DNA from 3 places in the Paenibacillus sp. FSL R10-2736 genome. Region 1 is predicted to be linked to each of the others. Evidence: riboswitches for the same ligand, from Rfam matches in the RefSeq annotation. Region 1 holds a riboswitch; each other region holds the start of a gene.

Region 1 (10,290 bases):
GCGGACGGCCGCTTGACGGACAGCCGGAGAACGTGGTGAATACAGCGGCCAGAGTACAGGCGCTTGCCGCTGAGAAGAATACAACACCTGAGGCCATCGTCCTGGCCTGGCTGATGACGCATCCTGCAGCCATCCAGCCTGTAATCGGCACCGTCAATCCGCTGCGCATCGCAGCCTGCGGAGGGGCTGATAAGATTGAGTTCTCCCGCAAGGAGTGGTACGAGCTGTACGTCAGCTCACGCGGAGAGAAGCTTCCTTAAGGAGCGGACTTCACTACAAATGGAAAAGGTTATGCCATCCGTATTTGTTATGCGGATAGCATAACCTTTTTTCGTTCTCAATAAAGAACATTTGTGAAAAACAGCGATATATCAAGGTAATTAAAGATAATCAGATGCATTCGTGCTTTATTGCGAACAATTCGCTGAAATTGACATTTTTCTTTTCCCGGGTGCGCAGTGTATGATTTCATTACGAAAACGTTCTTAATAAAGAACGAAAATAACGAATATTAATCAGTAAGCCATGAGAGGGGGCCTACCTTTGTACCCCAGATCCGCCAAACGGCGTAAACGGAAATACACGAAACTCGGTCTTCGGATCCTGCAATCCGGTGTGGCTGTATCTGTTCTTATAATGTATACCTCCAATCAGATTGGCAGTACTTACGGAGAGTATAACACTTCCCAGGAACAGAACACCTCTATCGGGCTCTGCTCCGTATTTCCGGGTCAGATCGAACAGCTGCTGTCAGAGTTCAGCGGACATGTCCGCACAATTACCCAGCTGAAGTCTTCTCTTGGCAGCCACATTACGAGCGGGAACTATAACACTCCCCCGGTCTCTGTAGAACTGTCAGCGGAGGAACTGGATCAGATCTCCAGTGAGATCTCGGAACAAATCCGGCTGGCAAGCGATACAGTTAGCGCACTGGATACACAGCTGAGCCTCAATGCAGGTATCTGGCAGCAAATTCTGCAGGAAATTGGCAGTGCAGCAGCCATTCTGCATCAACTCGGAGGATATATGGTTAATCTCGAACCCAATTGCCTGGAAATCCGTGACGCCCAGTTCTTCGAACAGCTGCAGGAAGGTCTCCATCAAAGCGGGGTGCTGTCGGAATCCCTGACGGATACATTAACGGGCATTGTGCATTATCTGAATACGATTCATGATTTCGGCGGCTCGCTGCCGACCGGTAATCCTGACCGGGTGCTTCTCCGGCAAGAAAGCTTCGGCTTCCCTGCCGAGGAACCGATTTTCTCACTCATGACCAGAGCCTACAATGCAGACCCCAATGTATCTCCCGCCTTACAGTCAAGCTACGATCAGTTAAGTGCAGAATTAACAGTCTCCAGAGACAACCTATCGTCCACAATCTCCACGCTGCAGGAACAGCAGGTACACATTGCTGAAGCGAAGGCGGCGCTGGAGGAGAAAGCCAAGGCTGAAGAAGCGGAACGGCTGGCGCTTGAGAAATCCAAGGCTGAGGAAGCGGAACGGGATGCACTGGAGAAGCAGAAACAAGAGAACGATCAAACCAAGAATAATGCGCCCGCAGCCAGCATTCCTGGAGAAGATAAGACCATCGATGAACCTGCTATAGAAGCTCCTGAGGGAGAAAAACCGGCTCCTGCACCCTCACCGGATGCAGAGGTTACCGCTCCGCCTGCCACACCGGCACCGGAAGCCAATCTTCCGGAGGCGGCTCCAGCGGCAGACTCACCTGGGGAGCTCCCGGATAGCGGTACAGATACCGCGCAGCCAACAGCTACAGTTACACCTACAGCTACACCTGCTCCACAATCGGATACCAGCAAAGGCGGGGAATAATATGCGCATTAAAAAGATAGTCAGCACCACATTGTCCACACTGATATTTATGATTTTCCTGGTGCTGGTAACAGCAGTAGTCATCTCCAAAGCCTCCGGAGGCGAACCTTCCTTCTTCGGCTATCAGATCAAGACGGTGTTATCCGGTTCTATGGAGCCAGGCATCCAGACCGGATCTATAGTAGCGATTAAGCCGGGCGGGGATATGACCCGTTTTCAAAAAGGCGATGTGATTACTTTCATGAATCCCGATAACCTCCTGATTACACACCGTGTGGTCGATGCTTCAATAAACAGTGCCATAGGTGAAGCCAGCTATACCACCAAAGGGGACAATAACGATGCAGCCGATACCTCAGCGGTCAGCTCAACAAATGTGGTAGGCCAATATACCGGCGTCACCGTCCCTTATGTAGGATATGCCATGAATTTTGCGGTCTCCAAAGCCGGAAGCGTAATGCTGATGATTATCCCCGGGCTGCTCCTGCTCCTCTACGCACTGTATTCCTCCTGGAAAGCCGTAGCGGCACTGGAGAAGAAGAATGCAGGGCCAGCGGTGACCGGCGGACCGGATACCCTTCCAGACATTGTGCAATAAACCGATTGTCCTCTCCCGTTTACGAAACGCGGAGCAACAATAAATTTTCCCCGAAGACAGGTAAAGACAAAAAAAGAACGATGAGAGAGGGATGAACAAATGAACGTTAAAAAAACATTAGGTCTCGGCGTTGTATCGGCAGCACTCGGATTAACCCTGGTCGGCGGAGGAACCTTCGCTTACTTCAGCAGTACCTCCACCACTGCAGCTTCTTTTAACAACGGAACTTTATTACTTAATTCGGACCCCTCCGTTATTGTCAATCTCAGCAATCTTAAACCGGGGGATACGATCCTAAGAGATTTTAAATTGAAAAATGACGGAACGCTCAATATTCCCAAAGTTGTTCTGCGTACCTCATCTGTCATTACAGATGCCCAGGGGGATAACGGCGCCCATAATCTCAAAGACGATATTATTGTGACGTTCCTAGTTAACAAGGATAAGGTAACATCACCTGTCCTGGTCGTTTCACTGGCCGAACTTGAGCAGCAAAGTCCGGATCTTGTAGCCAAGGGAATTCTCGGCGGAATCTTTGGTGTAGAGAACGGGGGCATCAAAGCAGGCACCTCAGATAAACTGAGCGTACAGTTTGCCTTCAAGGAAACCTTCCAGCCGCAAAACTACTATCAAGGCGATACACTGGCCCTGACCCTGAACTTCGAAGCCAACCAGGAAAAAGGCGCCCTCAAATAATCTATCTGTATATGCATTCCTGATCACCGATCTTAAAAAAACATAATATACTCGAGGAGGAAATTAATTATGGGTATCAAAAAAACATTGGGTCTTGGCGTAGCATCGGCAGCACTGGGATTGTCTTTAATCGGAGGGGGCACCTTCGCTTACTTCAGCTCCACAGCAACCAGCACGGCAACCTTCGCGGCAGGCACGCTGAAGCTCGGCTCTTCCTTTAATACACCTGTTGCCCTGACCAATCTGAAACCGGGTGATTACACCGTACGCACGTTCACCTTGTCCAATGACGGCACCCTGGATATCAAACTCCTAACGCTGGCCACCAGCTACACTGTAACTGATGCGAAGGGCGATAATGCCGGCCAGGATCTTGGAGATCACTTCAAAATCAAACTTCTCGACAGCTCTTATACCAGCGGTCCGCTTGCCGGCCATGTGCTGTCCGAGATCTCCCTGAAGGACCTGAAGAACACTTCCAGCTATGATCTCGTAACGGCGGGTGTACTGCCGGGAGGCATCGCCGCTACCCAAACCAAAACCTTCAAGATTGCTTTCGAATTCGTTGACAATACCCAGGATCAGAATATCTTCCAGGGTGACGGCTTGGCGCTGAACTGGACATTCAATGCTACGCAAGGTTTGGGAGAAGCTAAATAAGGCTATTAAATTATATACACAAAACGGCATATCCTCCCTCATCCGGGCTGGATATGCCGTTTTGTCTCTCCCCGCCAGCTTCTGGCAGGAACAAGGGTTTTTGTCCGTTTTGCGAATTTTTGTTATACTGATAACAAAAAGTACGGAGGGCGTTGTAATCGTGTCAGATAATATGGGAAGCCGCATCCATAGGCTCCGGCTGGAGAAGGGTTATTCTTTATCCGAGCTTGCGGATAAAGCTGACGTGGCGAAATCATACTTAAGTAATGTCGAACGGAATATCCAATCCAACCCCTCCATTCAATTTATCGAAAAAATTGCCGATGCACTCCAAGTATCCATTCACGTATTACTGTATGGCGGAATTGCAGAAACTGCAGAGCCGGTTCTCGATGGAGAATGGTTCAGGCTGGTTCAGGATGCGATGGCCTCTGGTATAAGCAAACGTGAATTCAAGGAGTTTCTCGATTATCAGAAATGGCGGCTGGAGCAGAAGGATAACTGAAATACCCCACAAAGTGAGGCAGCAGCCTCGATGATTACCCAGGTACTTTGCGGGGACCCCGAAACAACATGTAAATTCCAACAGAAGAGGGCACAGCGTGTACACCGCTGTGCCCTCTTCTGTATGTATCCGTACAATGCTGAATGCCCTACATCGCCTGGAGTGCTTTTTCAGTAAAAAAACGCCGAATCTCGTCTGCCTGGATGCCAGCCTGCTTAGCAGACATTAGCAAATGCACCCATTCTAAATCCAGATCAACTGCCTGCAGTTCGTCATTCCCCTGGTTGGACTTATCCAAGAAATCTCCTCCTAGAATTTTCGCGTCCCCAGGCAGTCCGGCCATCATAGTATTTCTACTTTAGATCCGAGACTTTGTGCCCCTGTCTTTCGGCAGGTTTACCCTTTACTGGACCCTTTACATGAAAGGATCTGAAAAGAATCGATGAAACCGTTCTCCGCAATAACATTATACAAGATCTTACATGAAAAGTGTGTCGTTTTCTGGAATTTTTTTATGTTAAATCGTGAAGACCCTTAGCTAAAATTGCCAATAGCTTGTATAAATAATCCCAATTCATCTTCAATCCGTCCAAATTAGTTTAAATATACTAAATAGATATTAATCCCGTAACACAATATAGAAACAATTACCCATTTCTATGATTTACAACCACCTAAATCCCTTAATTTTTTATTAATTTTAACGATATTTTATTTTTCCGGCTTCACCCGGGAAATTTATGATTGTTCCGTATGAATCCCCTGCTGAATCATACCGTTTTGCGAACGGATTGCACGAAAGTATGAATTGATTACCCTGCCGGAAAGTAGCACAATAAGATGAGAATGAAACCGCAAACATCGCAGCTCCGCTAAGCGGTGTTCCTAATATACCGCATGTGGAGTTTATCCGTTAGGAGGACCTACTCATGGCCGTCAAAGAGCCCTATAACGAATCTGTCTGGAGCAAGTATTACGGTCCCAATCTGGGCTACATTCAGGAGAAATACGAGCAGTTTGTCAAGGACCCCACTTCCGTAGAGCATCATTACCGCGACCTCTTCACAGTATCCGGCCCGCCTCCCCTGGCTCCGGATGCCGTCAAGACGCCTCCCCCCGCCATCTCAGGAGATACAGAGTGGCTCAGGAAAGCCGTTAAAGCTTCCAAGCTAATGGCTAACATCCGAATATACGGCCATATGGCTGCCGATATCGATCCGCTGGAGCGGAGCACCAACCCGATGGCGAAATGGCTGGAGATCGAGACCTATGAGCTGACGCGCGAAGATCTGAATGCCCTGCCGGCTTCATTGATCTGGGAGAATGCCCCTGAGGGCGTGCATACCGCTATGGATGCCGTTCACAGAATGCGCCAGGCCTACACACAGACCATTGCCTATGAATTCGGGCATGTGCATGACGAGCGTGAGCTGCGCTGGCTCAACAGCCAGGCGGAATCCACAACGTCGCCTGCTCCACTGAACCATGCGGAACGCAAAGAGCTGCTGAAACGCCTGATTCAGGTAGAGCAGTTCGAGACCTTCCTGCATAAGACCTTCGTCGGCCAGAAGCGCTTCAGCCTGGAGGGCAATGATGCCCTCGTGCCTATGCTGGATGAAATTGTCCGCGCTGCCGCACATGACGGCGCAGAGCATATCCTGATGGGTATGGCCCACCGCGGAAGACTTAATGTGCTCGCCCACATTCTGGGCAAACCTTATGATATTATTTTCTCGGAATTCCATCATTCGCCGAACAAGGAGCTCTTCCCGTCCGAAGGCTCCATGGGTGTCACCTATGGCTGGAGCGGGGATGTGAAATACCATCTAGGCGCCGACCGCGCCGTCCGCGAAGGCGAAACTGTGCGTACCCGCATCACGCTTGCGAACAACCCGAGCCATCTCGAGTTCGTGAATCCGGTCGTTGAAGGCTTCACGCGTGCAGCCCAGGAGGAACGGGGCACCCCAGGCCTGCCTAAGCTGAATACGGACAAAGCCATGGCCGTGCTTATGCATGGCGATGCCGCCTTCCCTGGTGAAGGCATTGTTGCGGAAACACTTAATATCGGCAAATTGCAAGGTTATCAGAATGGCGGCACTGTGCATATTATCGTCAATAACCGGATCGGCTTCACCACCGAAAGTGAAGATTCCCGCTCCACGCATTACGCCAGTGATCTGGCGAAGGGCTATGAGATCCCGGTAGTGCATGTCAATGCCGACGACCCCGAAGCCTGTATTGCTGCCGTCCGTATGGCCAGCGCTTACCGCCATTTGTTCAAGAAGGATTTCCTGATTGATCTGATCGGGTACCGCCGGCACGGCCATAATGAGATGGATGATCCGGAAACCACCCAGCCGGTGGTTTATGGCAAGGTCCGCAACCACCCTACCGTCTACCGCGTTTATGCGGAACGCCTGCAGCGCGAGAAGGTCGTTACAGCCGATGAGGTGAAGAACATGATTGCCGAGGCCGAGAGTGTGCTGCAGCAGGCCTTCGAGCAGATGAAGGAAGGGAAACAGAAGAACGCCGAGTCCAAGACTTCGGTCGTCCTGGATACGGGAACACCGGTGCACCACCCTACAGCGGTTCCGCTGGCTAGCCTCCAGGAGATTAACCGTGAGCTGCTGAGCGTACCGGCCGACTTCACAGTCTATCCGAAGCTGGAGCGGATTCTGCAGCGGCGCAAGGATGCGCTCAATGACGGTGAACGGGTAGACTGGGCGCTGGCCGAAACCCTGGCCTTCGCTACCATTCTGAAGGACGGCACGCCGATCCGCCTCAGCGGACAGGATTCACAGCGCGGCACCTTCGCTCACCGCCACCTTGTCCTGCATGACAGTGAGAGCGGGGAGCTCTTCTCCCCTCTTCACCAGCTTAAGGATTCCCGCGCCTCCTTCGGCGTCTACAACAGCCCGCTGTCCGAAGCCTCTGTACTCGGCTATGAATACGGCTATAATGTGTTCGCACCGGAGACCTTCGTGCTCTGGGAAGCGCAATACGGCGATTTCGCCAATGCCGCCCAGGTCATTATCGACCAGTTCATCTCCGCCGGACGCGCCAAGTGGACACAACGCAGCAATCTTGCGATTCTGCTGCCGCATGGATATGAAGGTCAGGGACCGGAACACTCCAGCGGCAGGCTGGAACGTTATCTGCAGCTCTCCGCCGAGGAGAACTGGACCGTAGCGAATCTGACCTGCGCGGCCCAGTATTTCCATCTGCTGCGCCGTCAGGCTGCACTCTGCGGACAGCCCGACGCCCGGCCGCTGGTAATCATGGCACCGAAGAGCCTGATCCGCAATCCGCGCAGTACCTCGGCCGGTGCTGATCTCGCATCCGGCAGCTTCCAGCCCGTGCTTCCGGAACCGCTGCTCGGCAGCAAGCCCGAAGAGGTCAAGCGCCTGGTGGTATGCAGCGGCAAGGTCGCCATCGACCTGCAGACTGAGCTGGAAGCCGCCCGCGGACAGGACTTCTCCTGGCTGCATATTCTCCGCCTGGAGCAGCTGTATCCGTTCCCGGAACGTGAGCTTGGCGCTCATCTCAGTTCGTTCCGTTCCCTGCAGGAAATCATCTGGGTGCAGGAGGAACCGAAGAATATGGGCGGCTGGAGCTACGCCGAACCCCGGCTGCGCGCCATTGCCCCGCAGAATGTTACCGTCCAGTATATCGGCCGTCCGGAGCGCTCCAGCCCGGCCAGCGGTTATGCGGATGTGCACAGCTTCGAGCAGCGGCGCATCGTTAGAGAAGCCCTGAAACTAAACGCTCAAGTACAAGCACCTGTACCGTCTTCCTGACAGCAGCAAGGCGGTCTCTCGATAACGTAAACTACTATATTTGGGGAGGTAACGGCCTGTGTCCGAAATTAAAGTACCCGATTTGGGCGAATCCATTTCCGAAGGAACGATCTACAAATGGCTGGTTAAAGAGGGCGACACTGTCGGCCAGGGCGATGTGCTCGCGGAGCTTGAGACCGACAAGGTCAACCTGGAGATCAGTGCGGAGGAGGATGGTGTCATCTCCTCCATCCTGCGCCAGGCGGGCGAGAACGTTGCCGTTGGCGAAGCTATCGGCATTATCGGCAGCGCCGACGGTGCGGCAGTAGGAGGCGGCAAGCCGGAAGCGGCGAGTGCAGCGACGGGCAGCAGTGCCTCTGACGGCGGTAAGCCGGAAGCGGCAAGTGCTCCGGCCGCCTCCGAAGGTGCGGCGGCGGGCTCTGCGGCCCTGGCTTCGCCGGGGGCGCGCAAGCTGGCCCGGGAGCGGGGCATCGACCTCGGCGAGGTCAGTGCCCGCGACCCCATCGGCCGGATCGGCCAGGCCGATGTGAACGGCCATGGCGCAGCCGTGCCGGAGGCCGCTGCGCCTGCAGCTCCGGCGGCGGCGGCGCGGCCGGAGCCGGTGAAGCCGCCCGCGCCGGCGGGCAAGGCGCCGCATGCCGAGGACGGCAAAGCGACCGAGCGCAAGCGCATGTCGCGCAGACGGCTGACGATTGCCAGCCGCCTGGTCGAAGCGCAGCAGACGGCTGCCATGCTGACCACCTTCAACGAGGTGGACATGACCGCTATTCTCGACATCCGCAAACGCCGCAAGGATGCCTTCAAAGAGAAGCATGAGGTCGGACTCGGCTTCATGTCCTTCTTCACCAAAGCCGTGATCGGCGCACTCAAGGCTTATCCGCTGCTGAATGCCGAGATCGATGGTGAGGATCTCCTGCTGAAGAAATACTATGACATCGGCATTGCCGTAGCTGCCAAAGAAGGCTTGGTCGTGCCGGTCGTCCGCGATGCCGACCGGCTCAGCTTCCCGGAAATCGAGCGCAAGATCGGCGAGCTCGCCTCCAAAGCGCGCGCCAACACGCTCAGTCTGCCGGAGCTGCAGGGCGGTACCTTCACGATCACCAACGGTGGTGTATTCGGATCTCTGCTGTCTACGCCGATCCTCAACACGCCGCAGGTCGGCATTCTCGGCATGCATAAGATCCAGCTTCGTCCGATCGCCTTGGATGAAGAGCGGACAGCCAACCGTCCGATGATGTATGTCGCCTTATCGTACGATCACCGGATTGTGGACGGTTCAGAGGCGGTAGGCTTCCTTGTTAAGGTCAAGGAATTACTGGAAGACCCTGAAGCGCTGCTGTTGGAGGGCTAAGCCCTCCTCCCGGGGCATGCTTCATTCCTCATACGTGTGAACACCAAAGGCATCCGTAGAGCGTATTCGCTCTACGGATGCCTTTTTGGATGCCTTTTAATACCTAAATTGAATTCAATCTATTCACTTAAGCTGCTGGCTGCTCAACGATGAATATTTGGACTTCCGGCTGCTGTTTAAGCAAGAGTTGCCCGATTCATCCTTTGCACATGGAGTGCTTATTAAAATCCTGCACAGAATACAACATTTCCCTCAATAACACGGCCTAAATCTATAATTGTTGTACAAAAGGCAGCAATTCCCTCGTTCCAGGCCGATTAACGAAGCTATTGTTGTATTTCATACAACAATCCTCCTGAACAGCCGGTATTTATGAACCAATGTTGCAGTACGTACAACATTTATGCCCGTATAGACTGAACTTAACAAAATCACTCACCAGAACCGCCCCCTACAGCCCGCCCCGGATCAATTTGCCCGCCAAATCCAGCAGCTGCTCCTTGGTCAGCTTCCGGTCACCGTAGGTGGTGACAATATAATACGCATCCTGCTGCTCGTTGTACCAGTTCAGGTAATGGTAGCTTATATCCGGCCGTACCTCTGGCTTGTCGGCGTGATTGTATACGATCTCACGGCCCTCTACCTCCAGCTTCTCTGCGGCCACCTCCGGTCTTAGCATGACCTGCACATTGCCTCCATGCAGCAGGGTAGCCCCTATTTCGATGACCGCCCCTTCTCTGGTATACTTGCCGCCAATAGAAGCCGCTTCGGTCCACGGGATCGCCTTCATGAACAGATTGCGGCCGGTATTCTGCTTCGCCTCAGCCATCAGTTCGTCAAGAGTCTGACG
Region 2 (10,290 bases), 110 kb from region 1:
GGTGTCGGTGTTGGTGCTGCCGTTGGTGTCGGTGTTGGTGCTGCTGTTGGCGTTAGTGTTGGTGCTGCCGTTGGTGTCGGTGTTGGTGCTGCTGTTGGTGTTGGTGCCGCCGTTGGCGTTGGTGTCGGTGTTGGTGCCGCTGTTGGCGTTGGCGTTGGGGTCGGCGCTACCGTTGGTGTCGGTGTTGGTGCTGCCGTTGGCGTTGGTGTCGGCGCTGCCGTTGGCGTTGGTGTCGGTGTTGGTGCCGCTGTTGGCGTTGGTGTCGGTGCTGCCGTTGGTGTCGGTGTCGGTGCTGCCGTTGGTGTCGGTGTTGGCGCAGCTGTTGGCGTTGGTGTCGGCGCTGCCGTTGGTGTCGGTGTTGGTGCAGCTGTTGGCGTTGGTGTCGGTGCCGCCGTTGGCGTTGGTGTCGGTTTCACTGTCGGCGTTGGCTTCACTGTCGGTGTCGGTTTCACTGTCGGCGTTGGCTTCACTGTCGGCGTTGGCTTCACTGTCGGCGTTGGCTTCACTGTCGGTGTTGGCTTCACTGTCGGTGTTGGCTTCACTGTCGGCGTCGGTTTCACTGTCGGCGTTGGTTTCACTGTCGGCGTCGGCTTCACTGTCGGCGTTGGTTTCACTGTCGGCGTTGGTTTCACTGTCGGTGTTGGCTTCACTGTCGGTGTTGGCTTCACTGTCGGTGTTGGCGTCGGAGTGCACTTAGGTGTCGGCGTTGGCTTCACTGTCGGCGTCGGCTTTACCGTTGGTGTCGGCGTCGGCTTCACTGTCGGCGTCGGCTTTACCGTTGGTGTTGGTGTCGGCTTCACTGTCGGTGTTGGCGTCGGAGTGCACTTAGGTGTTGGCGTTGGTTTTACCGTCGGTGTCGGTTTCACCGTTGCTGTCGGTGTTGGTGTTGCGGTTGGTTTTACCGTCGGTGTCGGTTTTACCGTTGCTGTCGGTGTTGGAGTTGGTTTCACCGTCGCCGTCGGCGTTGGCGTTGCGGTCGGTTTCACTGTTGGTGTCGGGCTTGGTGTTGCGGTTGGTGTTGGCGATGGGCTGGGTGTTGGTGTTGCGGTCGGCGTCGGACTTGGCGGCGGTCCATCTCCCTCGTATGTTCCAAGGTGCATTTCTACTCCGCCGCTAAAAGACTTGGCAATTAGCGTTCCGTAAAGCTCTGCACCGGAATAATTGACATCCGCCTTAGGCGCCAGTATCGTTCCCAAGAAGGTCGTATACGCAATATTCACCTTGGTCGCTTCGTAGAAATTGAACAACACTTGACTTGCTCTACCGTTATTCATTGCGAAACTTGGTACTTTGACCGTAGCTCCACTTATGTTAATAATTAACGTGGCATTCTGGGCAATGTTGAATTGAATATTGTTTGTATTCGCCAGCGTTGCCTCATCCAGATGAACTACGTTGAAAAGATCCGGCGCACTTATTGTAAGTGTTCCATAATTATTACCAACTTCTTTCGTAGCGGACAATGCCCCGTATGCTGCAGAACGCGAGATCAGATACTGCTTCTCAGCCGGGAAATCAATCGGGCTTCCCTGCTTCTTCGCGCCTATAATATTCACACTAGGCTCATTGGCTTCAATGGTGTCCCCATACACAACGTTTCCGTAGATTTCTCCGCTGCCCGAATGTTTAAACTTCTTGCCGGCAACGAGTACGTCGGTGGCTGAAGAATTCCTGTAGGCCCTGGCTACCCCGTAACCTCCAGAGAGAGTAATATTCCCCCCGCTGCAAGACGGCCTTCAATTTGATCATTGCCTTGCGTGAAATCGTCAAAGATAAAAGCATTAAAATTCCCGGCAATCCCCAAGACCGGCGTTGGATTGTAAGGCACACCAGATGTTGCCCTTACCTCCGTCCCCCAAGTGAAGGCGCTACTTACGGTCAGTACGCCCGCCAGAATAAAGGCGGCCGCTTTTCGCATTTTTTTCTCAATAATCTACACCTCCTATTCAACTATTCTATGAAATCGCCGCAAAACTATAACAAAAAAAAGACCGCCACGAAGGGTTAGCTTCACGGCGGCCGGACGACCATAGCCCGGACTTAAGGGGCATCAGATTCCTGACTTTGCGTCCCGCTCTTTCGAAACGGTTTGCGTTTGTACATGATTGATATGAAATTGGAAAAGCTTATGTAATACCCAACTGAAATCTGTGATATTTGTTACTTTAGAACTAACTTCAGTTTAGATGCCGACTGGCATATTGTCAATATATTTCCAATTGATTTCACAGCTATTTTTTTGATGAAAAAAGATTGAAAAAACCCTTTATTTATAAGGATTTATAGAAGTTGAGAATATAACCTCCTGACGAAAAAGGTCGATAATTCCGCTAATTCGCCGCAGTATTTCTTCCTTTTCACAGAGCTGTTTCTTACAATTTTAAATATTAAAATTTAGTATTTTAGTCCTACTCCTTCTCCCTTCCCCCAACTCATCTCCGCTTAAGCAAACCGCACCATGGTAAACGCGAAGAAACGGGCGCCATCCCCTTTAAGGATACCGCCCGTTTTCCGTTCATACCGGAGAGCTCTTTTATAGTAAGGGCTCTATGATATTCATATATTTTCACAAAAACTGGCGCCTAAGCAAACCCTGGCAGCAGTCTTTAATCGACATTTCTAGGGAGTTTGCGTAGAGGGCTGAAAATCTGCACACGCAGGAATCCATTTTTAGAGCAGCTGAATCCAGCCAATCATTGACACCCAGAGCGGAACGCTAAGGAATAACCCGAATAATAAACCGCGGCGGAGATTTCCTTCATGACTCATTGCCATTCTCCTTTTAATCTGATTTATTTTTAATCTTTAATATTTCAATTTTAATATAAAATAATTTTTATTATCTTATTGTGAATTATGTCACATTAATAGCCCTCTTTTTTAAATACTATTGATTTTTTTTGAACTTCGGGTTAAATTACGAATATATGTTCTCATTAGAGGGGTGAGATTGATGCACAGAGCTGAGAGCCAGGACAATATGCTGGTGAAATCATATATCTTGCTGCCGCTCATTTTATCCGCCTTTGAACGCGATGCTTCCATCCTATCTGCAGAGCTGCGCACACCCGCTCCTTACCTGGAGGTTGTCCGGACAGCGGCGGGTGCAGCCATAGCCGATCTGCGGAATGTCCGCACCGAGATGAGAGCCCGTGGTCTGAAGGTCTATGCACAGCAGCAGCTGGAAGTTGGCATTGAAGCCAAATTTGTCTGCAGGGGTTATCATGAACGGATGCTGCTGCTGGATGATGTCATTACCGCCCAGTCTACTATCCGCATGCGCAGATATCTGGGTCTTGGCACTCCGGACTCAACCGCCTTGAGATGAACAGCATTCTGGCGATGTTAATTCTCAGCGTTTCTCCCCTCATAAAAAAGAGGCCCGCCATGATCGGCAAGACCTCAGGGTACCATATTACACCGGGGGATGTTTGGTAACCCCAATATACATCCCTTACCTGAAAATAAGCTGATACCCAGATAAAGATTACATTAAAATCGTCCAATACCCAAGCGTGCCGCAGATAACCACAGCCGCTACGGGATACAGGATCTTCCGGCTTACCTGATCCTTAAACACAATAAACAAACAAAGCATACAAAGCCATGCGATAAGAAGGCTGCCCATCTCTTATGCATACGCTCCTTCCCGGCAATTCTGCCCTGGCTCCTGCAGCATACCGCCGCAGAGCCCGCTTTCCATATATATAAGAAGATTACCCGCTGAATATCCCTATCATACCCGCTGACAGCTGATCTGCATGAAATTTTTATTTATTTGGCCACAAACGGATTCACCACTCCTGCTCAAGAATGGGATATTCCCAGAAACCTAAGCGCCCCTTGACAGGTATAGGATGAGCCAGCGCAACTACCCCCTCCAGCTTCCAGGCATACCGGCCTTCTGCATAATCGCCGAACACATATTCATTCCCGCCCGGCCAGCTCTGCTGCGCCTGCTGAGGCGTAACCCCACAGCAACCGGCCAGCCGGCTGGCGCAAGGATTACTCCGGAGGGCAGATTATCCGCGGTGTAGCCGTGCCGGGCAAGCACTGATTGATACGGCTCCGTCTTGCATATGGCCTTATCTACCTGCATACCGGCATGGATGGCTAAATCCCCCCGGTAAGACGTCGGCCAGGAACGGGTCTCGATCTGTTTTTCACCCAGCGCAATTAAGGTGGCCCAAGGCTGGCGAATCGTCAGACACTTCATACAAGGCTTGCCTCCATTCCAGAAAACACATAATGTCCAGTTTACACTCAGCTTCCCAGTTGTTCAAAAACTGTATGAGCAGCTTCATCGACCGGTAAGTAGGCCTCAATTCTTGGATATAGATGATGGCCAGCGGAAATATGAATTTGCTTGTACCGGATAGGAACCAACTTATCTGAGGCACCCATTCTGGCTAAGATCATTTTGTGCTGACCATACTCGTTACCTGTGTTGTCAGGCCGCTTATTCCAGTACTTATTGAAATCACTGTATTGCCGGAGTCTTTCGAGGCTATGCGTATACCATGGCTCCTGTCTGGAGCCGGTGTGTAATTTTTGGTAAGCATGTATACCCTCCACTGCATGAGATTCCCATAATTCAAAGGATGCGGCATTGAAGGTCGAGCGGGAGCGCACAGGATAATCCGTATTGAAGTGAAGATCTGCCATATTCAAGTCTTTATAGAAAGCTTGATGTGCAGGCAACTCAAATAACCGGCTAAACCGTTCATTCACCGCCTTGATATTTAACATGTGGTTCACAATCATTGCCGGCAGCGGCAGGCTGCTCAGGATCTGCCTCACTTCTTCCAGCGCCTGCTCCATAGCTGCTCCTTCAAGAGCCGGATAGACCGGGAGATAACCGGCAGCCAGCAGCAGAGCATTCCGTTCAACGGCTGTACACTCCAGATATTCAGCAATACAGATAATCATCCGGCGATCCGGCATACGGTGTGAGCGTCCCATTAATAGGTTTTTATACGTAGGGCAAGCCATATCGTTAAGCTCCTGCTGAGTAAACCGTTTCAACAACGGATGGGGTTGATTAGCATAATCCAGTTGACGTGTTACGCGAAGATTCTCAATTTCAGCGATTACCCCCTTCAACGTCTCATCCTGAACGTCCCTATCCTTACGTATAGTCATCAGGCTCACCGCCTTTACCATATTGAGGTGTAATTCTACTCTTGGTACAAGCCAATTCCTACAGTATACTCCACTATGAAAACAGGGCGCAATTTCCATTACGCTTCTAATTATATTTATGGAGGAGATCCTATGAATCGTGCAATTGTTACAGACTCACCGGCTCATGGATATTTGACCGTCAAGGAAGTCGCCGCACCGGAGGCCCAGCCCGGGGAGGCAATCGTTAGAGTGCATGCTTTCTCCCTTAACCGGGGTGAAGTTGTTGATGCAAGGAAGGAGGCTGAGGGATTCCGGCCGGGCTGGGATTTTGCCGGAACTGTTGTCCAGCAAGCCCGGAATGGCACCGGACCCAGAGAAGGAAGCCGTGTCACCGGGCTTCTCCCGATGGGGGCATGGGCAGAGCGAGTAGCAGCTCCCGCTTCGTTCCTGGCAGAGATACCGGATAACGTAACCTTCGCCCAAGCCGCCATTTTGCCTGTAGCAGGCCTGTCCGCACTTTACACCCTTAGAAAGGGCGGGATGCTGCTCGGCAAGAAAATATTGATCACCGGCTCCACTGGAGGCGTGGGAATCATGGCTCATCAGTTAGCCGCACAGTCCGGGGCATTTACAGTAGGTGTAGCAAGAACAAAGGAAAAAGCCCAGGTTGCCCGGGAAGCCGGCGCTAATGAGGTTGTGGTTGGAGAAGCTGCGATATCTCAGGCAATTCCTTTCGGGCCTTATCATCTAATTGTGGATTCGGTGGGCGGTGATACACTGGCTGCTTTGATGCCTCAGCTGGAACCGGGAGGGACCCTAGTCTCGATGGGACATTCAGCCTCTCCTTATTCCACACTTGATGTCAGAGGCTTAGGCGGCAGAACCTTGTACAGCTTCTTTCTTGGAGAAGAAGCTAGCCGTTACTCCGTAGCCGACGATCTCAAACTGCTGGCCGGCCTCCTCTCAACAGGCCAATTAACACCCCTCATTGAAGTGGAAGCGTCATGGGAGAAGATAGCGGAGGTATCCGAGGCGCTGCTGGAACGCAGATATTCCGGTAAGGCCGTGCTGTTAGTCGATTAATTCTGATATAAAAAGCGCCTGTAAAGCACGCACGACAGATATGGCAGACCCGTTTCACCACAAAAGAGGTTAAATTGGTCATAATGTTCTCAATCTCTTAAATGGAGGATTAGGCAACAATCTCAATGAATCAGGCTACCCCCCATTGTATTGAAGGAGGATAATAAACATGCAGAACTAAATAAATAAAGAAAGAAAGGATGAATATAATGGAAGATAGCATTAACCCCTCCCATCCTTATATTGGGATGTGGGTAACCGCAGATGGTTATATAAGGCATGAATTACTGCCTAACGGCCGCTATGATGAAGCACGCGGAAGCAGAAAAAGCGCTTATCAAGGAAGTTATTCTATTACAGGTGATCATATTGAATATGTAGATGATACCGGCTTCACCGCCGATGGTGATTTTCGCGATTCGGTGCTCTATCACGGAGGCATGGTCTTGTATCGGGAGTAAACCAAGTTTCCACATAACAGGAATAACAAAAACACCGCATTCTCAGGAGAATTGGCGGTGTTTTTGTGTGATGCAACTATATCGTTTCCCGGAACCGATGTACATCCCGAATAGGCGGCTGGCCGAACAAGCGGGCATACTCACGATTGAACTGCGTGGCGCTCTCATAGCCAACCTGATAAGCGACACTTGTCGCATCGCTCGTTGTCGCCAGGAGAATTTTCCGAGCTTCTGTCAGCCGCAGGCGTTTCTGATACTGGAGGGGGTCATTGCCGTCACTTCTTTGAAACAGGCAAAAAAAGATGATTTGCTCATTCCGGCTGCTTGCGCGAGCTTCTCCACCCGCATGGGTTCCGCATAGTGGAGATTCATCCCTTCAATCACGTGGGCAATTTGATGGGCACGGCTGCCCAAGAGAGCGAACTGCCGTATAGAGTCCCCTTGCTCAGTCTGCAGCATACGGTAAAGAATCTCGCGCACTGCATAAGGAGCCAGCACCGGTAGATCATCCGGCGTATCCAGCAAACGGATTAGATGCATGACAGCCTCATGAAGCGGATCGCTCATCCGGCTGATAACCAAAGCGCGGGGAGGTTCTTGTCCTGTGTTTTCTGTGACATTAGATTGTTGAATCACATCCAAAATCTGATCCATATCGAACTGTAGCTGAAGGGACAAGTACGGGGTCTCTGGAGAGGCTTCAATGACTTGTCCGGTAATTGGCAGGTGCACGGAAGCGGCCAGATAGCTTCCGTGATTATAACAATAGCTTTCCGGTCCCAGCATTACCCGCTTGGCACCTTGAGCAATCACACACAGGGATGGCTTGTATACCGCAGGCACTGGCGCGGATATGTCGGAAGAACGAATAAAAGAAAGAGCAGGATAGGCGGTAACGATGGTCCCATCTTGTACGGCAATACGTTCGATTCGTTCGGTCAATTCAGTCAAGCGTATTCCTCCATTCTGCGACTATTACAATTTACTTTATTGCATTTTGGAGGATTAGGCAATCTCTTCACAGTATCCGGCTACCGCAAGCTTTGAAGTCGGCAGCATAATGAACATGTAACACCTAAGCGTATTTCATTCATAAAAGGAGCGGTGTGGCATGTCGACATTAAAAGATAAAGTAGTGCTTATTACCGGTGCCAGTAGCGGCATTGGAGAAGCGACCGCCAAATGGCTCGCTAAGCGTGGAGCACAGGTGGTGCTCGGTGCAAGACGGACGGACAGGCTAGAAAAGCTGGCGGAGGAGATCAGAAACGCGGGCGGGATTGCTGAATACCATTCCCTCGACGTAACGGATTTTGAGCAAATGAAATCAATCGTCCAATTTACAGTTCATCAATTCGGACGCCTTGATGCCCTTGTAAATAACGCAGGTGTGATGCCGTTATCGCCACTTGATGCATTAAAGATCGAGGAGTGGAACCGTATGATTGATGTCAATATTCGCGGTGTGCTGCACGGGATCGGAGCTGCTATTCCCGTAATGAAGGAACAGAATTCCGGCCATATCATCAATGTTGCCTCCGTTGGCGCATATACTGTCTTTCCGAAATCATCGGTTTATTGTGCCACCAAGTTCGCGGTCCGGGCGATTACAGAGGGCCTGCGTCAGGAGTTGGGAGCAACAATCCGTACGACGGTTATTTCTCCAGGCGTAACCGAATCCGAACTGGCTGATACCATCACTGATGAGTCAGCCCTCGAGATGATGAAATCCTTCCGGGCCAATGCTTTGCCCTCTTCCGGTATTGCCCGCGCCATTGCCTATGCCCTTGAGCAGCCTGCGGAAGTGGATGTAAATGAATTGATCGTGCGCCCAATGGGGCATCCGGCTTAAACCGCTAAGCAGATTAGGAAATAAGACTTGACGGCTACCAAAAGTGAATTCCGTTACTTCACTCGAATATGGTAGAAGAATGGTAGAGGTTTATGGTGGTACAGAAAAAAGCGCGGCCTCCGAAATCCCCGGAGGCCGCGCTGCATATGAATTCAAAAGATGCTGGTGAAGGGAATTGAACCCCCGGCCTACGCATTACGAGTGCGTTGCTCTACCCCTGAGCTACACCAGCTTAAAGGATAGTCTGCCTGCCAAACAAAAAATATTATAACTCTTTCAGCAGAAAACGCAACCCTTTTTGATCATTCGCGCTGCCTAGTCCTGCATTAGCCCCAGCCCGCGGAAATATCCCAGTGCCTCCTTAGCACTTTCCAACGAGGACACGGCATAAGCCTCTTGCTCTACTATATAGTACAGAATCCCGCTCTCCTCTGCCTTGTCGAAGACGCTCTGGAAATCAACCTGCCCTTTCCCGAGGTCAGTCTCTTCATTATTTGCCCCGAAATCCTTAATGTGAACCAGCGGAACACGGCCGGCATAACGGGAGACATAGTCAATAGGACGTGCTCCGCCCCTGTGTACCCAGCCCAGATCGAACTCTGCAAACATATGCTCCGCAGGAATCTGTTCCAGCCATATATCGATGACTGCTTTGCCGTCTACCTCTGCAAATTCATAATCATGGTTGTGATACCCGTACTGCAGGCCTGCTGCACGGACCATCGCGGAGGCCTTCTCCAGGAAGGGAATCACCGCCGTCACATCCTCCATTGAGGGGTTCTGCGGAAGCGGTGCCGAAGGGGTGATCATATATTGTAATCCAAGTTCCTTCGCATATTCAATTTCTTTGGCTAACGCCCGTTCCATGTTATCCAGACTGCTGAAATCCAGGCCCACATGCGCCGAAGGCGCAGCAAGACCCAACCGGTCCAATGTACGGCGCAGTTCTCCTGCAGACACGCCGAAATAACCGGCGAATTCTACCGCCTGATATCCCATCTCCGCAACTTTGCCCAGTGTACCCAGGAAATCGCGCTCCGTCTGGTCACGCAGTGTGTACATTTGAATCCCGATCTGCTGTGAGGCTTTTGCCATGAAAGATCCGCTCCTTATAGGTTGAATCTGATTACAACTACAGGTACTCTTTACTCTCCTTGCAGCTTGCGTTCCACGGATTCCAGCTTGCTGCGGCTCGTAGAAGGCTTGTCACGACGGTCATCAATCTTAAGCGAGGTGGAAACCCGCTGTGCTCCTGACGTAAACGGCGACTCATGCAGCGCTTCTACCGCAGCAAGAATCCGTGCAACCGGTCCTTCAATAATAGTCCCCATCGAAGTAAGCTCATAGGTAATCCCCTCCACGGTCTGCAGCACACGCTGCATATCGGCCACATAGCTGCTGAGACTGGTACTGCCAGTGCCAATCGGAATAACGGTCACTTCGCCAATCGCCATTATGAAATCCCTCCTGCAAGTTTGATGAGTCTGCTCTGTCCTTACTCCTTAATTGTAACCCTTCAGCGCCTCTCCCACAAATACCCATAGACACCCCCTCTCTATTACTATCTTCCCCGTAAAATTACCAGGATTAGACGCACTCTATTTATGGAGTCTTTGTGGCATCTTTTGGGACAATTTATGACTCATTTAAGGCCATATCCACAGGAAAGTTGTGGATTACCTGTGGACTAACTGTGGATCATCTGTGAGTAAACCTGCGGAACCCGCTCCCCGCGCGGATTCGCAAAAAAATGTTTACAAACACAATATATTG
Region 3 (10,290 bases), 840 kb from region 1:
CGATCCGGTGACAGAGAAATTTATTATAGAGAGCCTTTTCGCTACGATTACCAATGCTAACTTTGTTCCGGAATACTTCACTGCGAAGATCCGGGAGGGGCTTGCCCTGCGGGATAACTGGCGCAGCAGAATTGCGGATGCCGGAGTGATTGCGTATCTGTCAGAACATGACGCAGCGCTATGGAGCGCCAGTACGGACGGGGAACTGACGGACAAGGCGGCAACCGTGGGTGTGCTTGCTACAGAGCATGAGGATATCCGCTCTCTGCGTGAGCTGCTCACCTATGGTCTGAAGGGAATGGCTGCTTACATGGAGCATGCGGCGGTGCTGGGATTCTACGAAGCAGGCGCACATGCTTTTATGGAAAAAGGCCTGACGGCCGTGCTGGATGATACCCTGAGCGGGGGCGAGCTGACTGCCCTGGTCCTGGAATGCGGCAAGTTCGGTGTGGATGTAATGGCACTGCTTGACCGTGCGAACACGGCGGCTTACGGCAGTCCGGAGATTACCAAAGTGAATATAGGTGTGGGCACGAACCCCGGCATTCTGATCAGCGGACATGACCTCAAGGATATGGAGGAGCTGCTGAAGCAGACGGAGGGTACAGGAGTCGATGTGTACACGCATAGTGAGATGCTGCCCGCCCACTATTACCCGGCCTTCAAGAAATACAGCCACTTCGTGGGCAACTACGGTAACGCCTGGTGGAAGCAGACTGAAGAATTTGACAGCTTTGGCGGCCCGGTTCTGATGACTACGAACTGTATCGTACCGCCAAAAGAAAGCTATAAGAACCGGCTGTACACCACAGGCAACACAGGTTATCCGGGAGTTCAGCATATTGCAGCAGGAGCAGACGGGGTGAAGGACTTCTCCGCTCTGATTGAGCAGGCCAAAGGCTGCAGCGCTCCGGTAGAAATCGAGACGGGTGAGATTATCGGCGGCTTTGCCCATGCGGCGGTCATGAATCTGGCAGATCAGGTAGTCGGGGCCGTCCAGAGCGGCGCAATCAAACAATTCTTCGTAATGGCGGGCTGCGACGGACGGATGAAGAGCCGCAGCTATTATACAGACTTCGCGGCCGAGCTGCCTGAGGATACAGTGATTCTCACCGCAGGCTGTGCCAAATACAAATATAATAAGCTGGCGCTTGGCGATATCGGCGGGATTCCCCGCGTGCTGGATGCCGGCCAGTGCAATGATTCCTACTCCCTGGTGGTCATAGCGCTGAAGCTGAAGGAAGTCTTCGGCCTGGACGACATCAACGATCTTCCGATCTCCTACAATATTGCCTGGTATGAACAAAAGGCGGTAATTGTGCTGCTGGCGCTGCTGCATCTGGGCGTGAAGAACATTCACCTCGGCCCTACACTTCCGGCATTCCTGTCACCTAATGTAGCTAAGGTGCTGGTAGACAGCTTTGGCATCGGCGGTATCACCACCGTACAGGAAGACATGGAGCGGTTTATTGCAGCGGTGTAATACAGAATGCTGACCGTCTAACCTGCGGCACTATGTCTCACAAGACTATCGGATGGCCGCTTTTGCCGGGAATTTCCTGATTCATCATTATTCACAACAGAGATCCGGTAATATTCTGAAATCCTGCACAAAATACAACATTTTGCCCGTTAAACCGGCCCGAATCTAAAATTGTTGTATAAAAGGCAGTATCTCGCCTACTCCATGCGGCTTAGCAGGATCAATTCTTGTATTTCCTACAACAATCCTCCGCCACAACCGGCTATCTATGAATCAAAGTTGTAGAACGTACAACACTTATGTCTGCAATGCTTACTTCATAGTCTTCATTCTGCCGGCAACAAGACAAGTGTGAGGATCTGATGTATGCCGTATTCTGCAAGTCCCACCGCGGGCCGGTAACTTGTCTGGTGGTGACTTAAGCGGGGTTTGTCTATGTAACGCACAAAAAAGCGGGCCCACGGTACACCGTGGGCCCGCTTTGGTATGTCCAGCCGGCAGCTGTTACGGCAGCCGGTAGACGGCGAACGGCTCCCCGCTGCGGAAGGCGGCGCTGGCCTGATCCAGCTGCTCAAGCGTTGCCGCATCCAGCCGGACGGAGAGACTCTGCAGGTTATGCTCCACCTGCTCCACCCGGGTGGCACCGACAATCACCGTGGAGACGGCCGGCCTGCTCATCAGCCAGGCCAGAGACAGCGCCGCCGGTGAAGTGTCCAGCTCTTCCGCTATACTGCTAACCTGCTCCCCGAGCGAGATGCGTTCCGGGGTAAGGAAGCGGCGGAAATTCGGGTCGGTTTCCGCTCTGGAACCGGCAGGGGCACTGCCGGTATATTTGCCGGTGAGAATGCCGCCGGCCAGCGGGAAGTACGGGATGATGCCCAGTCCCTGATCCAGACACAGCGGAAGCAGCTCTGCTTCAGGTGTGCGGTCGGCAAGCGAATAGCTGCACTGGATCGAGACGTATTTGGCCCAGCTGCGCGCTTCGCTGATGCCCAGCGCCTTCATCAGCTCCCCGGCAGCATAATTGGAGGCACCGATATAACGCACTTTGCCCGCAGAGATCATATCATCAAGGGTACGCAGCGTCTCCTCCAGCGGGGTGTAGGGGTCGAAGGTGTGAATCTGATACAGATCTACATGATCCGTCTTCAGCCGCCGCAGGCTGCCTTCCAGCTCCTGCATCAGATGGCGGCGGGAAGAGCCGCTTCCGTCAGGCCCGTCATGCTTCGGAAGGCCGGCTTTGGTAGCCAGGACGGCCTCATGGCGTCTGCCCTCAAGCGCGAGGCCGATAATCCTCTCCGACTCGGAGCCGGCATAGATGTTGGCGGTATCGATGAAGTTGATTCCCTGATCCATTGCGGCATGAATGATACGGATCGAGGTCTCCTGATCCGCCCTTTTGCCAAATGAGTTAGTTCCAAGGCCCAGCGCAGATACCTGCAGGCCGCTATTTCCGAGACGATTATATTCCATGTTAATCACTCCTTATCGGTATCGTTAATCAGGCCGGCTGCGGCCGGAGACGGCGGAGCGGCTTCATTGCCGGAGAAAAGCTGCAGTGCAGTATCAATAAATAATTGAACGGCAATAGAGGTCTCCTCCAGGGAATGGACGGCGATATGAATGTCGCGGTAAGCATCAGGCGCCAGCTCCCGGACCACGACATTCGGCGGCAGCGACAAGAGGGAGAGCTGTGACATCACACCGACGGCGAGCCCCTCCCTGATCATATTCAGTGCGGTAATGTAGCTGTTGACCTCGTATTTCACATTCAGCCTGCTTCCGGCCCGGTTGAATAAGTCCACTACCGGAGGCTCATAGCCCGACCGGCAGAGCAGCATAGGCTGAGCTTCCAGATCCTTCACACAGATGATCTGCTTGTACCGAAGCTCGTGATCCCCGGGCAATACGGCGTAGAGCTTCTCCCGGAACAGCGGCAGGGAGGCGAAATCCTCGACCGGCGGAATCATCAGGCCTGCGTCAATGAACCGTGATGCCAGCCAGTCCTTCACCTCGGCGACCGAACCTTCATATAATCTGATCTCAATTCCGGGGTATTTGGCAGTGATGGCACTGATAATCTTCGGGACAAAATAGGCAGCGGCAACCGGAAAGGCGCCGATGCGGATGAGGCCCTTCTCCAGGCCTTTCTCGGCGGCAAGCTCCTGATCTATCTTATCGAGGCCGCTGAGGATTCCGCGGCAGATAACCAGAATCCGCTTGCCGATATCCGTCAGCATCAATCCGCTGCGCCGGTCGCGCAGCAGCAGCTTCACGTCCAGCTCGGCTTCCAGTGCGGAGATGGCGCGGCTGACTGCGGGCTGGGTCATATTCAGCTCAAGACCCGCCTTGGTGAAGCTGCGGCTCTCAGCGATTAAGACAAATAGGCGAATTTGAGTGTTATTCATATCTAATCTGGTATGCCCCTCATGATTATAATTCATTTCAATTATGACTGAATCTATTGTATCATTTGGGAAGAAATCAGAACAAGAGGTGAACTCATGCAGAAGCGGAAGCAAACTATTGGCTTATTAGTGTTCCTGGTTATTGTCTGGGGCATCAACTGGCCGCTCTCCAAAATTGCCTTAACGTATGCCCCGCCCTTGCTGTTCGCCGGAATCCGAACGGTCATTGCCGGTATTATACTAATCATCGCGGCGCTGCCGAAGCGGAAGCAGCTGCATTTGCGCCAGCTCTGGCCCGTCTATCTGGTGTCAGCCTTCCTCAGTATCGTCTTCTACTATGGCTTCCAGACGATTGGCCTGCAGTATGTGCCGTCCGGATTATTCTCGGCCATTGTATTCCTGCAGCCGGTGCTGCTCGGAATTTTTGCCTGGATCTGGCTGGGCGAGCGGATGTACGGGCTTAAGATCGCCGGCCTCGTAATCGGCTTCCTCGGGGTAGCCTCGTTAAGCCTTGGGGGATTAACCGGAAGTATCTCGCCTATAGGCGTACTGCTGGCCTTGGCCAGTGCACTCAGCTGGGCGCTGGCTACGGTCTACACCAAACGCAATGCAGCCAGAGTAGATATGCTGTGGATGACCGCAATGCAGATCATGATCGGCGGGGTAATCCTGCTGGCGGCAGGCTCAGCTTCGGAGAGCTGGGCGGATATTACCTGGAGTAGTACTTTTATAATAAATACACTGTTCATCGCGGTCTTCGTGATTGCGCTGGGCTGGTTGGTATACTTCAAGCTGATCAATGAAGGAGAGGCCGGCAAGGTAGGCTCGTTCACCTTTCTGATTCCGCTGATTTCCATCGGCTCCAGTGTAGTCTTATTGCATGAACAGATTACGTTGAATCTGGTCATCGGTATGCTGCTGATTGTGAGCAGCATTATTCTGGTGAATGTCAGGCTGGGCCGGAATGCCGGGAGTGTCCTGCAGACCCCGGTACCCGGTCTGGGTAAGGAATAAACAAACGGCTGCTCCCTCAGAAGAGGGGCAGCCGTTTGTACTTGTCAGGGGTTACATTACAGCAGGCTTAGACCGTTTCTGCGTCCGCGTCCCGCAGGATCAGTTCTCCGCCGGACTCCAGGATACTGTTATGGGAACGGGCGATATTAATGAAGACATGCTCCTCCTGGAGCAGTTCAATGTCTTCACACAGATTACGCAGCAGCCGGGAGAAGCTGTTCAGAACACTGTCAGTGATAAACTCGGTGAACTGCCCCGGATGGGTAAAAACCTCCAGCATCTGCTTGAGCTGATCCGTACCGGGCTGGGGAGCCCCTTCCATGCACAGCAGTGCGGATTTAAGATCGCTGATCAGACACTCCATATGGCTGTACTTATCCTCCAGCAGCAGCATAACCACCAGACCGTATTTCACGGATTGCTGGCGGGATTCTACATTCTTGGCCAGCAGCCGGGCGGCTTCCCGCAGTCCGCCAACTTCAGTCAGCAGCAGACTGGAGAAGCGGTGCAGGCGGTGCTGGTGTACCCCGGCAAGTCCGGTGTGCAGGCTGCAGCCGGTTACTTGACCGCTTATATAGATACTGCCTGTAGCCGTAATTGTAGATTGGCAGACGTTGCCGTAGATATACACATTCCCTAACGCCTCAATACACATAGGGCCTTCAATATCTGAGGGTACAACGATGTCACCTGCAAACATAATCTCACGGGCTGTTGCCGCCATTTCCTTGGTGATGAGGCATAGGGCCGGAAAATCGCAGGTTGTGACGCTGCCGGAGTCTCCGCAGATGCGGGGTCTGCCCGTACGCAGAGCCGCGATCTCCCCGTTTGGAAGCAGCCGTGCATTGTCTCCGGCTGCGAAATAAATATCCTGTGGTGGAGGTGGAGGCAAGATGCCTCCTTCTACGTCAAATCCTGGAATTCCCTCTTCGGGCGGCAGCTTGCGGGCGAAGACTTCTCCCTCTCTGGCGAAGGGTGCTCCCGGAAACCGCAGATAATCTAAGGAATCTGCAGCTTCCGCGGTTCGTCCCTCCCGGAGCATTCCATTGCCTGTGAGCGTATGCTCCGGGAGGGATAGCTGCAGCCTTGATTTCTTGCCGGGCAGCGGGGCTCTGCCTTCTGCGATACAGACAGGGAGATATGTAGGGTTGTTCAGTTCGGCGTATAGGGCCGGGATATTCAGATTCCGCAGAATGGAGCGGTTATCCAGCGAAGAAAGAATCTGTTCTATGGTGAGCGTGGACAGCAGCATCGCCCGGTTAGGCTCAGCCCGGACTGCGGCTTCGAAGGAAGCCGGGCAATTGACCAGATTCCAGGCGTACTTCTCTGCACGGTACAAGGTGAAATGCACTTTGAGCTTGTCAGGTGAAACCGTAATCTGATACTGTGGCTTCTCGCAAATTTCCCAGGTAATATGATCCGCTGAGGTCACCTCAGTAGGCTCTGTAACGGTCTTCCAGTTGATCTTCAGCACTACAGGATGAACAGCGGAGATCCGGGCGGGCTTGCCGCCAGAGAGCGGGGGAGTAATGAAGATCTGATTATTCTGCACAAGGATAATTCCATCCTTATCTCCATTCATCCCGCCGGAAGTCCGGCCCTCCACAGAGAAAGAATCCAGGAATCCGGTCCGTTCAAGCATCAAGGATTCCACGAAATCATATCGGGTTGGTTCGATGAATTGCTGCGGCATTATCTTAACCTCGCTTTTTCGTATAATCAATGGCATTCGTACAGAAAAGAGCATCATAAAGCCTGGGGGATCTCCCGGTGACTGATGGCTTACGTGGTCTCTATTGGCAGCCTGGCGACCATAAACGCGGATTCTCAGCATTCTTAGGCCCATTGCTTTGCGTCCTACCCTTTCAGGAAGTTTGCCTTTAGAAATAGATCAATGATATACACTCAGCATGAGGCGATTTCAATCGACTGTAATCGACAAAAAAGGTCATAACTGGTTCCTGCGCTGCAGGAACTTCTGCAAACAAGCTTAATTCTAGTACTTAAGGAGCTATTTTTCAACTGTATTCTGCCAATTTATTAATAATCTTGAAATGTGCAGCTCTATATTGCTTGAAAAACTGGTTTCCCAGCGCTTACAGCTTATGGGAGGAGTCTGCTCTGCAAGAAAAGCCGAATCTTTGAGCTGGAGAACGGACTGCTGCTGAGGCTGCCTGCGTTGGCGGCTTTTTTTAATATATGAATGGAGTTAATCCGGGGTTAATATGTAATGTTAATGTTATATATGTAGAATAACACAAACAATTATCGCATTATTTCGTAATAAAAACGAAGACATTGCAAATTTGTTGTAATATAATCTAACAAACAGCAGGAAAAATTAAATTAATGTTAATAAACATAACATTAAATACATGCATTGAATTCTGGAAGGGGAGCATGAACCATGCAGATTACAGCAGCACCTTACACCTGGCCCTATGACGGCGTCCTTGATCCGGCGAAGACGGCACTGATGATTATCGACATGCAGACGGATTTTTGCGGCAAAGGCGGTTACGTGGAGAGAATGGGCTACGATCTCTCATTAACAGCCAGAGCGATTCAGCCGATTGGGCGGCTGCTGGCACGCATCCGGGAAATTAACGGATTCACCGTTATCCATACCCGGGAGGGCCATAAGCCGGATCTGTCCGATCTGCCGGCGAATAAACGGTGGCGGAGCAGACAGACCGGTGCTGAGATCGGCTCGGAAGGACCGGCGGGACGGATTCTCGTACGGGGCGAGCGCGGCTGGCAGATCATTGATGAACTGGCACCTATACCGGGAGAGCACATTATTGACAAGCCGGGTAAAGGCAGCTTTTATGCTACGGACCTGGATTTAATATTGAAGAATAAAGGGATTACCCATCTGATTCTGACCGGAATCACCACGGATGTCTGTGTACACACGACGATGCGCGAAGCCAATGACCGCGGTTATGAATGTCTGATCCTGGAGGATTGCACGGGCGCTACGGATTATGCCAATCACCTGGCAGCGCTCAATATGGTCAAAATGCAGGGCGGTGTCTTCGGCAGTGTGAGTGATTCGCAAGCGGTGCTGAAGGCGCTGGAGCAATTCTAAATACGAATTACGAATGACCAGTATTCCAAATAACATCATAACGGGGGAATCACCATGTGGAACAAGTCCAGAACCAAAGCGCTTATCCTGCTCACTTCACTAATGCTGCTCATTACAGCCTGCGGCAACAATTCGGATACCGGCAAGGCTGAGGGACAGGGGGCGGAAGGCTCCGGTGAGCTTAAGAAGGTTGTTCTGAGGTTGAAGTGGATTCATCAGGCGCAGTTTGCCGGGTTCTATACCGCTGTTGAAAAGGGCTTCTATAAGGAAGCGGGGCTGGATGTGGAGATTCGGCCGGGAGGCTCGGATTTTCCGGCGGTACAGATGGTTGCTTCGGGCAGTGAGGAGTTCGGGGTAACCGGTGCTGACCAGATCATTATTGCCAGAGAAAAAGGCGTACCGGTTAAGGCGTTATCTGCGATATACCGCAAAACCCCGTTCGTAATGTTCACGCTTAAAGAATCCGGTATCACCACAATGGAAGATCTTGTTGGCCAAAAGGTGGGCATCAAGCTCGGCGGCAATGAAGAGCTGACCTTCCGTGCTATGGAGAAAAGCGCGGGCATCGAAACCTCGCAAATCGAAGAGATGCCGATCAAATATGATCTCAGCCCCTTGTTGACCGGCCAGGTCAAGGCATGGCCCGGATATGTAATTAATGAGGTGCTGGCTGTGCAGGAGCAGGGCAAGGAAGTCAATATTATCGACCCGAACGACTATGGCATCAATTTCTATGCCGACACTCTGTTTACCACGGAGTCTGTGATTGAGAAGGATCCGGAAATGGTCCGGAGTTTCGTACAGGCCTCCATGAAGGGCTGGGATTATGCGATGGAGCATCCTGAGGAAGCGGCGGAATTCGGCCTGAAATATGGAGAAAAGCTTGATCTTGCGCATGAAGTCAGCATGATGAAGGCCAGCATTCCGCTGCTTGAGCCGGAGAAGCTCCCGCTCGGCTCGATGGACGAGGCGGCGTGGGAGACGCTGCAGCAGAATCTTATCGATCTGGACTTTGTGAAAAAGCAGCAGGACATCGGCTCATTGTTCACCAATGAGTACTTGAATTAAGGAGGGAACCGGTATGACAACAGCGATGAAAGAACAGATGGATTCCGCCCCTGTGAAGAATCCCGGTACCCGGGACACGATGCTCTCCTTGCGCAATTGCTCTCTTTCCTTCGGCAATGTGCCTGTGCTTGATAATGTCAGTCTTGACGTATACCGAAATGAATTCATCTCCATTCTCGGACCGAGCGGCTGCGGGAAATCAACGACACTGCGGCTGATGCTGCGGCTGCTAAGCCCGGAAGGAGGCGGGGAGGTTGCGTATTCCTCCCCGGACCTGTCGCTGGGCATGGTCTTTCAAAAGCCTGTACTGATGCCATGGCTCAGTGCCCTGCAGAATGTCATGCTGCCCCTTGAGCTGGGCCCGAAGAAGAAATTCAGCAAAAAGGAAGCGCGTGAAAAGGCGGAAAGCGCCCTGCGGCTGGTCGGCCTGCAGGATTTCCAGAACCACTTCCCGCATCAGCTCAGCGGCGGAATGCAGCAGAGGGCGGCGATTGCCAGAGCCTTGGCTGCCGATCCGACCGTGCTGCTGATGGATGAGCCGTTCGGTGCGCTGGATGAACTGACCCGTGAGAAGCTGAACTTTGAGCTGCTGCGTCTGTGGGAGAGTCCGGAGACAAGTCTAAGCAGCATTGTAATGGTTACCCATTCTATTCAGGAATCCGTGCTTCTGTCGGACCGGGTGGTGATGATGTCACCCCGGCCGGCCGGGGTGACAGATATTATTCCGGTACCGCTGCCTTCACCGCGTCAAGCGGGAATGGAAGAGCTGCCGGAATTCCACCGGACCGTCAAGGAATTGAGAAAGCGGGTGAAGCATCTATGACAGCCAAACTCAAGGACAGCCTGTACCCGGTCACCTTTGCGCTCGGCTTCCTGATCTTGTGGGAGCTGGCCGTACGGCTCCTGTCGGTTCCGATGTATCTGCTGCCTTCTCCAACCCAGGTGGTCTCGGCCATCGATGGTTCGCTGTGGTCCCATACGCTGGTTACCCTGGGTGAATCCCTGACCGGGTTCATGCTTGCTAACATACTGGGCCTGGTTACTGCGGTTATTTTTGTTCATTCCAAGCCGATTGAGAAGGGGATGTTCCCGCTCGCCATTGCCCTTAAGACTACACCGCTGGTTGCACTGGCGCCGCTGCTTGTCGTGTGGCTGGGAACCGGATATACCTCGAAGGTCATCGCTTCGATGCTGATCTGCTTTTTCCCGATTCTGGTGAACAGTGT

Evidence for each region. Region 1 has a riboswitch for cyclic di-GMP ahead of NSQ73_RS32305 (anti-repressor SinI family protein). Riboswitches for the same ligand answer to the same signal wherever they lie in the genome.
Region 2: another riboswitch for cyclic di-GMP. It lies ahead of NSQ73_RS32790 (choice-of-anchor A family protein); the one in region 1 lies ahead of NSQ73_RS32305 (anti-repressor SinI family protein).
Region 3: another riboswitch for cyclic di-GMP. It lies ahead of NSQ73_RS28565 (flagellar assembly protein A); the one in region 1 lies ahead of NSQ73_RS32305 (anti-repressor SinI family protein).

The regions. Positions count from the first base shown of each region.
Region 1 covers NZ_JBBOBN010000002.1:963,060-973,349, reverse strand. Annotated here, with positions in the region: gene NSQ73_RS32335 (aldo/keto reductase) at 1-260, shown strand, start outside; gene NSQ73_RS32330 (hypothetical protein) at 544-1,833, shown strand; gene sipW (signal peptidase I SipW) at 1,835-2,431, shown strand; gene NSQ73_RS32320 (TasA family protein) at 2,531-3,127, shown strand; gene NSQ73_RS32315 (TasA family protein) at 3,197-3,787, shown strand; gene NSQ73_RS32310 (helix-turn-helix domain-containing protein) at 3,960-4,292, shown strand; gene NSQ73_RS32305 (anti-repressor SinI family protein) at 4,441-4,590, opposite strand; cyclic di-GMP riboswitch class I at 4,619-4,703, opposite strand; gene NSQ73_RS32300 (2-oxoglutarate dehydrogenase E1 component) at 5,222-8,089, shown strand; gene odhB (2-oxoglutarate dehydrogenase complex dihydrolipoyllysine-residue succinyltransferase) at 8,148-9,440, shown strand; gene NSQ73_RS32290 (hypothetical protein) at 9,892-10,290, opposite strand, start outside.
Region 2 covers NZ_JBBOBN010000002.1:1,069,593-1,079,882, reverse strand. Annotated here, with positions in the region: gene NSQ73_RS32795 (LPXTG cell wall anchor domain-containing protein) at 1-1,100, opposite strand, end outside; partial or broken gene NSQ73_RS32790 (choice-of-anchor A family protein) at 1,137-1,918, opposite strand; cyclic di-GMP riboswitch class I at 2,012-2,104, opposite strand; gene NSQ73_RS32785 (hypothetical protein) at 2,954-3,328, shown strand; gene NSQ73_RS32780 (ASCH domain-containing protein) at 3,872-4,216, opposite strand; gene NSQ73_RS32775 (MmyB family transcriptional regulator) at 4,264-5,142, opposite strand; gene NSQ73_RS32770 (zinc-binding dehydrogenase) at 5,275-6,207, shown strand; gene NSQ73_RS32765 (Atu4866 domain-containing protein) at 6,417-6,668, shown strand; gene NSQ73_RS32760 (helix-turn-helix domain-containing protein) at 6,745-6,906, opposite strand; gene NSQ73_RS32755 (AraC family transcriptional regulator) at 6,903-7,619, opposite strand; gene NSQ73_RS32750 (SDR family oxidoreductase) at 7,780-8,517, shown strand; tRNA gene NSQ73_RS32745 (tRNA-Thr) at 8,678-8,749, opposite strand; gene NSQ73_RS32740 (sugar phosphate isomerase/epimerase family protein) at 8,833-9,612, opposite strand; gene NSQ73_RS32735 (MTH1187 family thiamine-binding protein) at 9,663-9,971, opposite strand.
Region 3 covers NZ_JBBOBN010000002.1:121,451-131,740, reverse strand. Annotated here, with positions in the region: gene hcp (hydroxylamine reductase) at 1-1,483, shown strand, start outside; gene NSQ73_RS28580 (aldo/keto reductase) at 1,988-2,956, opposite strand; gene NSQ73_RS28575 (LysR family transcriptional regulator) at 2,962-3,891, opposite strand; gene NSQ73_RS28570 (DMT family transporter) at 3,988-4,905, shown strand; gene NSQ73_RS28565 (flagellar assembly protein A) at 4,973-6,598, opposite strand; cyclic di-GMP riboswitch class I at 6,701-6,794, opposite strand; gene biuH (biuret amidohydrolase) at 7,313-7,996, shown strand; gene NSQ73_RS28555 (ABC transporter substrate-binding protein) at 8,051-9,064, shown strand; gene NSQ73_RS28550 (ABC transporter ATP-binding protein) at 9,078-9,887, shown strand; gene NSQ73_RS28545 (ABC transporter permease) at 9,884-10,290, shown strand, end outside.